DNA from 4 places in the Bacillus sp. JJ1566 genome. Region 3 is predicted to be linked to each of the others. Evidence: riboswitches for the same ligand, from Rfam matches in the RefSeq annotation. Region 3 holds a riboswitch; each other region holds the start of a gene.
What was found. Region 3 has a riboswitch for cyclic di-GMP ahead of V7112_RS05885 (sensor domain-containing diguanylate cyclase). Riboswitches for the same ligand answer to the same signal wherever they lie in the genome.
Positions count from the first base shown of each region.

Region 1: linked by a shared signal. The riboswitch ahead of V7112_RS05480 (leucine-rich repeat protein) and the one ahead of V7112_RS05885 (sensor domain-containing diguanylate cyclase) in region 3 are both predicted to bind cyclic di-GMP.
Region 2: linked by a shared signal. The riboswitch ahead of V7112_RS07830 (EAL domain-containing protein) and the one ahead of V7112_RS05885 (sensor domain-containing diguanylate cyclase) in region 3 are both predicted to bind cyclic di-GMP.
Region 4: linked by a shared signal. The riboswitch ahead of V7112_RS22010 (anti-repressor SinI family protein) and the one ahead of V7112_RS05885 (sensor domain-containing diguanylate cyclase) in region 3 are both predicted to bind cyclic di-GMP.

Region 1 covers NZ_JBALOP010000008.1:59,020-62,218, forward strand. The annotation lists gene V7112_RS05465 (InlB B-repeat-containing protein) at 1-77, shown strand, start outside; gene V7112_RS05470 (hypothetical protein) at 1,015-1,371, shown strand; gene V7112_RS05475 (hypothetical protein) at 1,533-1,637, shown strand; cyclic di-GMP riboswitch class I at 1,764-1,850, shown strand; partial or broken gene V7112_RS05480 (leucine-rich repeat protein) at 1,936-3,199, shown strand, end outside.
Region 2 covers NZ_JBALOP010000015.1:103,841-107,039, forward strand. The annotation lists gene V7112_RS07830 (EAL domain-containing protein) at 1-1,627, opposite strand, end outside; cyclic di-GMP riboswitch class I at 2,060-2,144, opposite strand; cyclic di-GMP riboswitch class I at 2,931-3,019, shown strand; gene V7112_RS07835 (WxL domain-containing protein) at 3,169-3,199, shown strand, end outside.
Region 3 covers NZ_JBALOP010000010.1:71,084-74,282, reverse strand. The annotation lists gene V7112_RS05890 (ABC transporter ATP-binding protein) at 1-878, opposite strand, end outside; cyclic di-GMP riboswitch class I at 1,162-1,289, shown strand; gene V7112_RS05885 (sensor domain-containing diguanylate cyclase) at 1,452-2,642, shown strand; gene V7112_RS05880 (YxcD family protein) at 2,801-3,088, opposite strand; gene V7112_RS05875 (hypothetical protein) at 3,076-3,199, opposite strand, start outside.
Region 4 covers NZ_JBALOP010000066.1:6,543-9,741, forward strand. The annotation lists gene V7112_RS22005 (YqhG family protein) at 1-733, shown strand, start outside; cyclic di-GMP riboswitch class I at 1,110-1,199, shown strand; gene V7112_RS22010 (anti-repressor SinI family protein) at 1,234-1,374, shown strand; gene V7112_RS22015 (helix-turn-helix domain-containing protein) at 1,504-1,836, shown strand; gene V7112_RS22020 (VanZ family protein) at 1,887-2,345, opposite strand; gene V7112_RS22025 (ABC transporter ATP-binding protein) at 2,445-3,199, opposite strand, start outside.

The sequences.
Region 1 (3,199 bases), on a different contig from region 3:
CCATCCTTCTAGCTGGCTTACTGCTCCTATTACTAGGCACCGTGTTTTACCTAGTTAACAGAAGATTGAAAGCTTAGGGACAGAGGGACAGGTCCCTCGTCCCAGGGAAAATATTGTATTCTAGTTAAATGAACCGGAGAGCATGAGAATTATCATGCTCTTCGGTTTTTTTGGGACAGGGGGACAGGTCCCTTGTCCCAGGAAAAATTCTGTAATCCAGTGGTACTACAAATGTTTCCAAAACCCAAGGTAGAGCTTTTTTATTTATCGACTAGAATACTGTATGATAAGGGGTGGAGGTTAGATAAAAGATGAGCAAAAATAAAGGTGGACTATTTAAAGCAATCCGAATCGTCATCCTCGGCTTCTTATTCATAAGAGAATTAATTACATACAAAATAAAAAAGGGAAAGTAGGGACAGAGGGACAGGTCCCTTGTCCCAGCTATTTTAAATGTCGTAAGTTTATTTGCTTATTGGAACAACCAGGAAGTTGTTAATCAACTTTGTAAAAGGGCACTATTGTGTTAACTGTCACTGGATTTTACCAACATCCCCACCCATGACCTTATTTTACAGCGATTGTCACTAGTACCGTTTGCTAAGTGGAAATCTAGAGTCTAATCCCCTCGTATTTTGACCGAGGAATTGGACGGCTGACCTTCAAAATCGCCCCCCTCGTCTACCCATTTTCATTGTACTCAAGATCACCATTAGGTCTGTAGAATTAGTGTCTTTTTCAATTTCAACGTTTTCTTTGTCATCACTAGCAACTTCCTCGGCTTTTTTCAACGCCGCAGCCACACGTGCATAAGAGCAATTACATATTTATCTTCTGTTGTTATATCCGTTTGAAACTTTAAATCCAGTACCCTTCCATCGTCTTCGAGTTTCGCAAAATCATAATTCTTGAATCATGCACTGAAATTCCTGCACCCACGTGCTATTTGTGCAGGAGTTTTGGAGGGATTGTCGAATTACATTTTTATATGGTATAGGATAGGGTGATCGAAGCGTGTTTAAGGCCAAAGATTGGAAGAAAAAGAGCTTGCGAATTTTATTTTTACTTACTATTTATTTTGCATATGAATACCAAAAGCCAATAATGACAACAGAGAAAGCCACAGATTATGCAGCTTTGTGCTTGTTTGTTCCACCAAAAAGATTGGGAATAGAATCCAAGGAAATGAATTGGCCCTATATTGAAGCAGAGAAACTTTCCATTGATCAAAAGAACGGTTTTTTTAATCAAATAACGAATAAACGCGAGTTCAATATAACTCTGATAACTAAAAATGGAGAAGAACTAATGGTTAAGCTTGACGCGTATAGTGGAGATTGCCTTGAGGTGACTGGACCATTAAATGAATAGGGTGGACTACTGCTTATTGTGCGAGGATAAATAAGAAAAGTAAGGTTGATAGGATTAACCCAGAATTATGAAACTAATGAACAAAAAATTGATTGAAAAGAACGAGGAGGGTTTCCCGCATCTCTTTACGGGTTATATAAACGGGAATAAAAGGAGGGCAGTTGATAGGAAACAAGTGGTATTACTTCTATAGTGGCGGTCAAATGGCAGCCAATACTACTATAAATGGCTATAAATTCAATGCAAATGGAGCTTGGATTAACTAGATTGGGACAGAGGGACAGGTCCCTTGTCCCTGTAAAAATATGGTGGGACGAGGAACCTGTCCCCTTGTCCCAGGTATTTCCTAAACTACCAATTTAGTTTATACTATTAGATATAGTTAAAAATACCTATTTTTATGGCAAACTACTTGAAAGAGTAGGACGCAAAGCTAGAGGGGCTACTTCGGATTTTAGAATTGCCAGCCAGTTGCAAGCTAAGAATTGTGATGCCCTTTTTAGGGTGTTTTTTTTTTGCAGGTGAATAGGTGAAAAATGATGAAAAAAGAGAGGGAATAATTTAATGTTAGAACCAGTTGAAATCAAACCAACAAGTAAAAAGGTGTTAACACTACTTTTTACTATATTTTTAATAGGAGCTTTCCAATTCATGAGTCCTATAACGAAAGCAGAGGTACAAGGTACGACTCCAATCAACGAGGAGTTTGAATGGGTAGATAATGGAGATAACACGGTTACGATTACGAGATACATAGGGACTGACACAAATGTCAACATACCAAATGAAATTGATGGCAAAGCAGTTGTTGAAATCGATGATTTTGCATTTAATGGGTTTCTTAATGGGGTTAAAATCACGAATGTATATATTCCTAGTAATGTAAAAAGCCTCGGGCAAGCAGTTTTTACTAGAAACGTTTTAGAATCTATTGAGGTAGATCCTGATAATCTCTACTTTAAGGACATTGATGGAAAAGGTTTATATTCGAAGGATGGAAAAGTATTAATTCAAGGTACAATGTCTGGCCAAATTAATGAGGGAACGGAAATGATCGGTGATCAAGCATTATTAGGTATGGTCTTAACCAATATAAAGCTTCCTAGTACCATAAAATATATTGGAAAAGCAGCCTTTTATGATAACGAAATTTCAGAATTAATAATTGGAAGTAACATAAGCTTTAGTCCTACTAATTCTTTTGCATCTGTAGCGTTTGGGAAAAACCCACTCCAAACCATTAAGGTAGATACAGATCATCCAAACTTTAAAGATATCGATGGAAAAGGAATGTATACCAAAGATGGTAAACAATTAATTATTGGTACAGCTTCTGGTGAAGTTGCAGAAGGAACAGAATCAATACGTTACGATGCATTTATTTCTACAAAAGGATTAACAAAGTTAGTTATTCCAAGCAGTGTTAATAAGATTGATGATTATCTATTTAGACACGGTACTCTACATGAGGTGGTTATTCAAGGGAAGGATACAATTATTAATCTTTTTGAATTCGGTGGCTCTGGAATTCTAATCCATGAGAATTCTCAACCAATAAACAAAAATATAACAATTTATAGCCATGCCTCATCAGGTGCAAAGGAATATGCAGATCAATATGGTATGAATTTTGCTTTGATTGAAAATGGATGGGAGTTGAAAAACGGTCAGTGGGTTTATTATGAAGACGGAATACAACAAACTGGTTGGATTCTGGACGGTAGCACTTGGTATTACTTGGGAACCGATGGTTTTATGAAAACGGGTTGGTTGCTGGAAAATGGTTCTTGGTATTACCTTAATAGTAGTGGTGCGATGATGACTAATT
Region 2 (3,199 bases), on a different contig from region 3:
CATTCTCGGGAAATGTACTTATCCCAACACTTGTAGTTATGAGTAATTCGAAATCTTCAATAATAAATGGAAGGTCTAGACAGTCAATGATAGATTTGGCGGCATTAATCGGGTAGTCTGAGTCTTCGTAATCCCAAAAGATAATACCAAATTCATCTCCACCTAGTCTTGCAAATAATGAGTTTTTGTTTAATAACATATTTACTCTTTGACTAAATTCGTATAGTAATTTGTCCCCGATTTGGTGCCCTAGTGATTCATTTATATTTCGAAAACGATCTAAATCTATATAAAGAATTGAAACGTGTTTTTTAACATGTTCTGAAGCTGTGATTAATTCATTTATTTTATTTTCAAAAAGCATTCTATTTGGTAGTTTTGTTAAATAATCGTGAAAAGCCAAATATTGAATTCTTTTTTCATATTCTTTCTGTTCTGTAATATTTGAAATAATACCGTCAAACCTAATGACTTCACCATTTTTGTTAAGGACAGGAAGTGTTTGATCTTGAACCCACACAACCTCCCCATTTCTATGAATAATGCGGTATTGATGATAGAGATTTTCACCTTTTAATTTTTTATGTTGTATATTATGAAATTCAGTATAATCATCCGGATGGATTAGTGAATCCCAAGTAATTTGATTCCCGAAGTCAGACGGAGAATACCCTGTAATCGCCTCAACTCCCTTGGATACCAAATTGTAGTCACCTTTTTTTATGTCAAAAGACCAAATACCTGCATCCAAATTATCAAAAATATGTTCAACCTGATTTTCACTTTCTTTAAGCTTTAGTTCTATCACCTTTCTTTTGGTGATATCTTGAACAGTACCTATAAATCGAACTGGTTTCCTATTTTCGTCTAAGATTACATCCGCTTGGTTATATAGATGAATCGTTGTCCCATCCTTACGAAGAATTCTAAATTCAAAACCAAAATTTCGTCTTTCTTCAATAGCAGATAGAATAGCTTTTTTAAATTTTTCCCGATCATCGGGATGAGCAAGTTCTGTAATACTATCAAATGTTGGTACAAATACCTCAATATTTTCAATTCCGTATAGCACATACATCTGATTCGACCAATATGCTTCATCCTCCATAATGTCATAATCATAGCTTCCGATTGCACCTACTTTTTGCGCTAATTCAAGGCTACTTTTGATTTTGACCAATTCTTTTTCATGTTCAACGTACTTTGTTATATCTCTTGCAAACGCATAAACAATTGCCGTTTCCCGATCACTGATGATTGGTATTAGATTAACATCGATATTAATTAAATTCCCATTTGCCTGTGAGATAGCCGTTTGATAATTTTGTGGTTTCCCCTGTAATGCAAGTTGAAAATATTTTTTTCTTTTATATTTGTCATTACTATAAAAATACTGTTGTATCTTACTCGGTAATTCCTTTTCACTATATCCGAATGCCTTAATTACCGACTGGTTAAAGTGCAATAGTTTCCCATTCCCATCAAATGCTAAAACTGCATGTGGATGATTATCTATTAGTTCTTTTATTAGAAATAAATCATTCCCAATTTCAGTATTTTTCGTAGATAAAAATTTTTCATCATTTGAAAACATAGTAAGTTGTTTAAAAAAAGATAATTTAGCCATTTGTATCCCCCTTTAAATCACGGCATATTTTTATGTAACAAACTGTATTCGAAACTATTAAAATGCGTTAGTGTCTATGTTGTATTTCAAAAACGTTTTTGCTCAAACATTTAGATAAGATTGAAATTCATAATCATATCCCTATGTTGTTTATGATAAAAAGTACTAATTTACACAAGACTTTCTTACTATTGGTGCTTACATGCTAATTTTGCCGTAATTTGTCAAAAAAAAGAATCACCTTTGATTCCTATTCATATAGGAAGGGGTTCTTATTTCCTAATAGGAAGGGGGTCCTATATTCTTCTAGGAAGGATAGTGTAGTTATACTAGATAGGCATTACTATTTTGTTTATCCGTTATTTTAACCATGTTTATTAGAAAAAAGATAACTGCACCGAAAACGGGAGTTATCCTTTCCTTCCGACTATTTTAGGTAACCCGACTACCATTGCATTGTTGCTTTAGGCTCGTGGCTTTGCGTCCTTACCTTTAGATAAGTTTGCCTATATCGTTATAGAACTTATTAACCATATATAATATATTAGTAGTATAAAGATTAAGACAAAAGCACTATATATTCAACAACGTAAGCCAAATACCAGGAAGTACCATAAAATATTTTGTATTATTAAATATCTAAATAATTCCCTTCTTCTGTGCTTTTTTATCACATATTAATTTGTTAATTCATTAAATTTTTTTGCATAGTCGTAATAAAGACAAGTACTTTGCAAACAAGATTAATTAATGACTGAGTCAGGAGAAACTGGTTACGATGGCACGTTTACAGTCGATGCAGATGAAAACACTCAAACCTTTGAACAGTCGCTTTCTATTAAAAATGAGGAAATATAAGAAACCCAAAAGATAATGGGAGATCGGGGTAAGTAAAGGTTGTACCGATGGGAAGACCTAAAAAGATCAAAAGAAAGACCATAAATTTGAACATAAAGCCCCATCAATGTGATGGGGAGCTTACTTTTCTGGTGACGAAACCTAATAAACAACAGATCGTCTTCCAAATTAAATAGTTTGAAAGAAAATGCAGTGATAATACAGATGGACTATTGGTTTTTTTCTACTAATACTTAACTCCAACAAAAGCAAATTAAAATTTTATTACCCTTTTAAATAATTCATTTTACTTCCTTGAAGAAAATCACAGTTGGTTAATAGTGGGTTTATTATTGGAAATATTTGATGTGTACCCTTTTTTTGATTAGCAAGGTAATATGAGTTTCAGAGAGTGATAGACGACGCAAATATACAAAGATATAAAGAGTCAAAAATCGTTCTCATTCTGCAACAAAGGCAAACTAGTTGAAAAATTAGGACGCAAAGCTACAGACCTACTGTGATGGTAATCACTATGGTGGCTGGGCCGCTGAAGAATGGAGAATGATACTCACACTATGAGTTGAAATTCAATATTCTTCCGATTCAAACAAAAAATTTGTGTTGGAGGGATTTTTTTTATGGAGAAAATCAAGTTCGTTTCTATAAATCAATCAAACAATCATTCTAAGGGAGGAAACAAAATGAATAAATCATTATTCAAAAAAATAATTG
Region 3 (3,199 bases):
AGCTTTCCTTTTTCAACAGAGGTAATTTCTAGATCTTCAGGACGGATGACAATATCAACTTGTTCTTTGTCAGAAAAGCCTTGGTCAACACAATCAAATGTTTTTCCAACAAATTCAACTAGGAAATCCTTGTGCATTTTTCCTGTTACGATATTAGATTCTCCAATAAAATCTGCAACAAAGCGGTTGATTGGTTCATCATAAATATCTATCGGACTGCCACTTTGTTGAATCTTTCCTTTATCCAATACAAAAATCTCATCAGACATAGCAAGAGCTTCCTCTTGATCATGTGTGACAAAGATAAAGGTAATGCCAAGGCGCTTCTGAAGGTCGCGAAGCTCATACTGCATTTCTGTACGAAGCTTTAAATCGAGCGCAGATAAGGGCTCGTCCAATAAAATAATCTCCGGCTCATTGACAATCGCGCGAGCAATTGCAACACGTTGTCTCTGTCCACCAGACATTTCTTTAATTTCACGATTTTCATAGCCAGTAAGATTGACGAAGCTTAAAGCTTCCTTCACTTTTTTATCGATTTCAGATTGCTTCATTTTTTTTATTCGTAAGCCAAAGGCAACATTTTCATATACATTAAGATGTGGAAATAAGGCATAATCCTGAAATACCGTATTAACCTGACGTTTATTGGCAGGTGTCGTATTTACTTTTTTTCCATTAAAATAAACCTCTCCATCTGAGGGTTCAATAAATCCTGCAATCAAACGTAATATTGTTGTTTTTCCACATCCGGAAGGACCAAGAAGGGTATAAAACTTTCCTCTTTCAATTTCAAAGCTGACATTGTTGAGGACAGGTTGGTCATTATCATATTGTTTCGTTACATTTTTAAACTGGATAATAGGTATACTTTTCATAGCAACCCCCTTCTTTCTATTAAATTAAAGTGATAGGATTTTATGTAATCCGGCATAATTATACACGAACCGGTAAAAAATTCAATAACAATCACAATAGTCAAGGTGTAAAAATATGGGTTTCACTGTTGAAAATAATCGAGAGGGATTAACTAGGATATTAGTAATAGGAAAATATTCACATATTTAGAAAAATGTTAGGCCAATTTCATTGACCTAAAGCGAAAATAGAAATATAATTATAGTACAATTTAAAATACTCTTTCTTTAGTAGGGTAATTGAATAAAGTAAAGGCAAATTCATTGAAAGATGAAGACGCAAAACTATAGGGGCTTAGTCCATGAGTTTAAAAAGAAGGAATCGACTACCTTTTTGAACATCCGGTTTTTGGACATGCCAGCCAGTTGCCGAGTATAACTCGTATCGTAAGAACGAAGATTAATCGGTATTTGATTAGTCTTTTTTTATACCATTATATAATTTTGTTGCTACTATTCTACTAGATTTTTGGATAAGGGAGCGCTTGTTATTCTTTTAGAACTCCCTCTATAAAATTTTGGAAGTGATTACAAATGGAGAAATACATCCAGAATCTGAACGTACTAAAAAAAATTAGTGAACTAATCGCAAAGGTTGGTTCCGAAAAGAATTTGATTTCCGATGAGATTCGTAGCTTTTTTGACGCGGCCAGTCAAGAACAAGAAGAACATGAGATTACCAGCACCCTTTTAACCCAACTCCAACAAATGAACGAACAAATGGAAAATATGCATTGGATGAACAAGCATTACCGTATCCTTCATGAATTTGCCCAAATTTGCAGTAAAACCCTAAATGAAAGCGTTCTTCTTCAAAAGTCCTATGAGATGGTTTCACGTGTTATGCCAGCAGATGCATTTTATATTGCCTTGCATAATCCAGGTGATACGCATATCCAATTTATTTTTATTATGGATAATGGAGAACCGGCTCCTCCTAGTATCGTGGACTTTGGTGAAAATTACACATCAAAGGTTATTAAAACAAGAGAAATCATTCACCTCAAGCATCAAAACCAAAACATCGAATTTAATACAAAAATGGGGGAGGGGGACAAAGATACAAGGTCCTGTCTTTTCGTACCAGTTGTAATTGATGACCAAGTTAAAGGTGTGATTTCGACCCAAAGCTTTAAGGACTTCGCCTATCGGAAGGAGCACGAGGACCTCTTGCAAATGATTGGTGCTCAAGTTATCAACTCGATTGAAACAGCTCGATTATATGCGAAAATTTATACGATGTCTCGTACCGATGAATTAACAGATTTAAAAAATCACCGTGCTTTCCATGAGGATTTAGCACATTTAATTCGAAACGAAAATAACGAAATTACAGTTATGATGATTGATTCAGATGATTTAAAACAAGTCAATGACCACTTCGGCCATGATGCTGGAGATTTATATTTAAAGATACTTGCAGATGGAATAAAAACGCTATGTAATGATAAGATAGAAGGCTATCGTTATGCGGGCGATGAATTCATGATTCTCATTAAATCCCAAATCGATATGGGTGTGGAGGAAATCTACGAAACGCTAAAGGGGTACTATCGCGAACACCCACTGATCATTAATGATGAAAAAATTACGGTTTCGATTAGTACGGGCGTTGGTGTATTTCCATATAATGGAACAACTGTTGATTCTTTGAAAAAAGCAGCAGACCAAGCGCTTTATGCTGCAAAAGAAAGTGGAAAAAATCGCATGGTCGTGGCTCATTAATAAAAGCTCATCCAAATGGATGAGCTTTTTACTCGTTGTCTAGCTCCAGCGCCTAGCCCCTCGAGGTCATAAGCCAATCCGCCAAGAAGGATAAAGGGCATCCTTCTGGCCGGCTTTTCTTATGCTTGTCGGGGCTGAACAAGGCGCTTGCGCTTTTCTTAGTTAATATGGGCAATAATGCCTTCTTCATCGTCTAACACAAGTTTGATCCCGGCATACGGGTCTCTGTTTAGAAATTCGCCAAGCCATAAACGAATTGCTTCAATTAGGTTCGCCATAATAAGGACCTGTTTTCGATCGTTCACATAAACCTCTGCGGAGAACCCATAGTCATCGTCATACATGAGCTCTACTTCAACCTCTTCTGGCTTTACTTGCTTTTTTAAGCCGATATAAACACAGACGGCATTAATGATTTCTTGTTCCGAAAGAATTAGCGACGCCATTGATCAGCCTCATTTTTCTTGCGATCTTTGATCATTACGAAGATTTTGCGAATGATGGAAATAAGAACATAAATCGCAAGAACGTTAATCATTAATCCTAAAAATGAACCA
Region 4 (3,199 bases), on a different contig from region 3:
TATTGAACGCCATCCTGGATATATGACGGTTCAGTTGACAATCGATCTAGATAAGCAGTTAATGAACCGTCCCTTTTATTGGACATATGTTGAAAAAACAGGTGGAGAACCGAATCCGATGAAGTTAACATTAATTACGGACCGGGACCAAGCACCTGAAAATGTAAAGGGTGACTTTATCCATTTCGGAGCTCCCCGCTTACATCAAATTTTTGAATCAACAAAAAAGCTAGCAAGCTACATTCGGTTGTATCAACAAAAACCACCCGGTGCCCAAGGTAATACACCTCTATACCCTTGGCTTGGGTTAAATGTGAAGGTTTCGTATAAGAGTGACCGTAAGCGTGATGTATTGATGTCGCTTGGCTTACAACTCATTAATGGAATCATTGTTGAGGATTTTCAGGAAAAAGTGGAAAAGCTGCCACTCACTCCAAAAATACCAGATTTAACGTATACGATGTCACCACTGGTTAAGCCACAAAGTGGTGTTAATCGACTTCAGCAATATGTGAGAGGCTATGCGGAATCACAAACTCACGCATGGGCTGATGAAGCAAGAAAACGTTGGGATGAAGATTTAACCCTGTTAGATGCTTTTTATGAAGGAATCGACGAAAAGCCAGAAAGCTATGAAATTGAAAAAGAAGCACTCAAGGACCAATACGAACCGAAAATCCTTGTCGAAATTATCAATGGCGGATTGTTTTATCTATGTCAAAATACAATGTAAAAATGGCCTATCCTCATTTTTGGGGGTAGGTTACATATTTTTATGAAATTACTTAAAAAATCGTTCGACAAATACCTTACATTTAATTGGAATTTTTACAAAAAATCTTATGTAAAATAGATATTTATTAACCCTCCCTTCCATTTAGTTAACAATTCCTAGGTCTTTTTTCTTATCTTTCGAGTTTTTCCTACACCATTGGTGAAAAGTATCCATTTTTCGAGGGAGTAAACAAGCAATTAATTTTATTTTGTAAATATTTTGACATCGACAGTTTTTTACATAAAAGATGTTTTTTATGAATTATACTTCTAAATGTAATACAAAGGTTCTATACATATATGGACTATCGTTTTAGGTCAGTCGGCGGAGCTTCAACAGACAAAGGCAAACTTATTGAAAAATAGGGACGCAAAGTCACAGGTCTAAGGTTGGAAATTTCAATTATGATGGCTGGACTGCCTGGAATACTAATGTATTTTGGGAGGGTATTGGAAAGTATGATAAAAGTAGAAAACGAAACACTTGATCAGGAATGGGTAGACCTAATTTTAGAAGCACTAGATATGGGAATTAGTGTGAATGAAATCAAAGCGTTCTTTGCAGAAAAAGCTGACGGACTTGACTCATTGATTGGATAAAGAACAGAGAAACCCACTCTAACTTCGGTAAAACACTTAATCTTACAATATTTTTGACAAAAACGTTCTTCATATAAAACAAACCTCTTCATTTTATGTTATAATCATAAATGGAGGAAGGTGGATTTAATGATTGGTCAACGTATCAAACAATACCGTTTGCAAAGAAAATTATCCCTATCTGAATTAGCTGATAGAGCTGGGGTTGCTAAATCATATCTAAGTTCAATGGAACGCAACCTTCAATCAAATCCTTCTATTCAATTTTTAGAGAAAATCTCTGCGGTCCTTGGGGTATCAGTGAACACTCTACTCCATGAAGAGGATCACGAAGTTCAAATAGAAGATCTTGATTCTGATTGGACCCAACTAGTACAAGAAGCAATGAAATCCGGTGTTTCAAAGGAAGAATTTAAAGCGTTCTTAGAATTTAACAAATGGAAGAATACCAATAACAAATAATAAAAAGCCCTTCAGAAGAGTGAAAAAACTTCATCTCTTGAAGGGCTTTTTTATAGGGATATATTCTTATTTAGACCTGTTATCCCTCTTAAAAATTTGCTAATCCTTGATTGTTGGTGATGAAAATATTTTTTGTGGATGATATATGAAACTACAATGACACCAATCGTGTCTTTTATCAAATCAGTTACCGAAAAAGATCTGAATGGGACATAGTATTGATGGATTTCATCTAGGGCACCGTATAAAACTGAGATTGTAAATAGGAGAATTTCTATCCTAAGTGATAACTTTCCAAAGGTCAGGAAAGCCATCACCAATAATGCGTATAAAATCGCAAACTGAAACAGATGACCAATTTCGAGCGCAGCACCTAACAATAAATAGATAGGTACACCAATTTGAACATGAATCCCTTCTAATTTGCTAGGATTAAAATGACTTGATTGTAACCAAATCCACGTCATATATATTACGGGTAAAAGCCTTAGAGAAGCTCGGAGTAGCATGTAATACCTACTTTCTTTTTCAAAATACCATACTCACTATAAGTACTTTTAACATTTTCTCCAAACTTCTCGATTAAAAGACCACTCAAGGTAAATATTTTATAAAGTAGCTTCCATTTGCTTTCCTAGGAGATGACTAAACATTCCTCGTTTATCATTCGCAAGTTGGTTAAAATTACCTTGTTGAATTACTTCTCCTTGCTCTAATACAATAACCTGATCCGCATTTCGTATAGTTGACAAACGATGCGCAATAACAATGATTGTCATTTTCCCTTTTAATTTTTCTAAGGCTTCTTGAATATTTGATTCATTTTCAGTGTCTAGTGCACTAGTAGCTTCATCCAATACTAATATAGAAGGATTACGCAATATTGCCCTCGCAAGAACAATCCTTTGGCGCTCTCCTCCAGAGAGACGAATTCCCCGGTCGCCAATTAGTGTATCAAGACCTTGAGGAAGCCTACGCACAAAATCTGCTGCAGAAGCAAACTCAAGTGCCTCCCATAGTTGTTCATCAGTAGCATCTTGGTTTAGAATTTCTAAGTTTTCCCTAATACTTACATTAAACAAAAATGGATCTTGTGGAACATAGCTTATCGAACGCCTAAGCGATAACAAGTTTGATTCAGATAGAGGTACACCATCAAGTAAAACCTGACCATTTTCTTGTTGATTTAAGCCCATTAATAAATCAATTAGTGTACTTTTTCCAGCACCAGACCGCCCAACAATTGCTGTCATTTGGTATGAGGGAATGAACACATCAATCCCCTTTAGCGCATATTTCTGATCACTTTCTCTATATCTAAAATACACTTTCTTACATTCAATTCCATTTTCAATCTTTATCG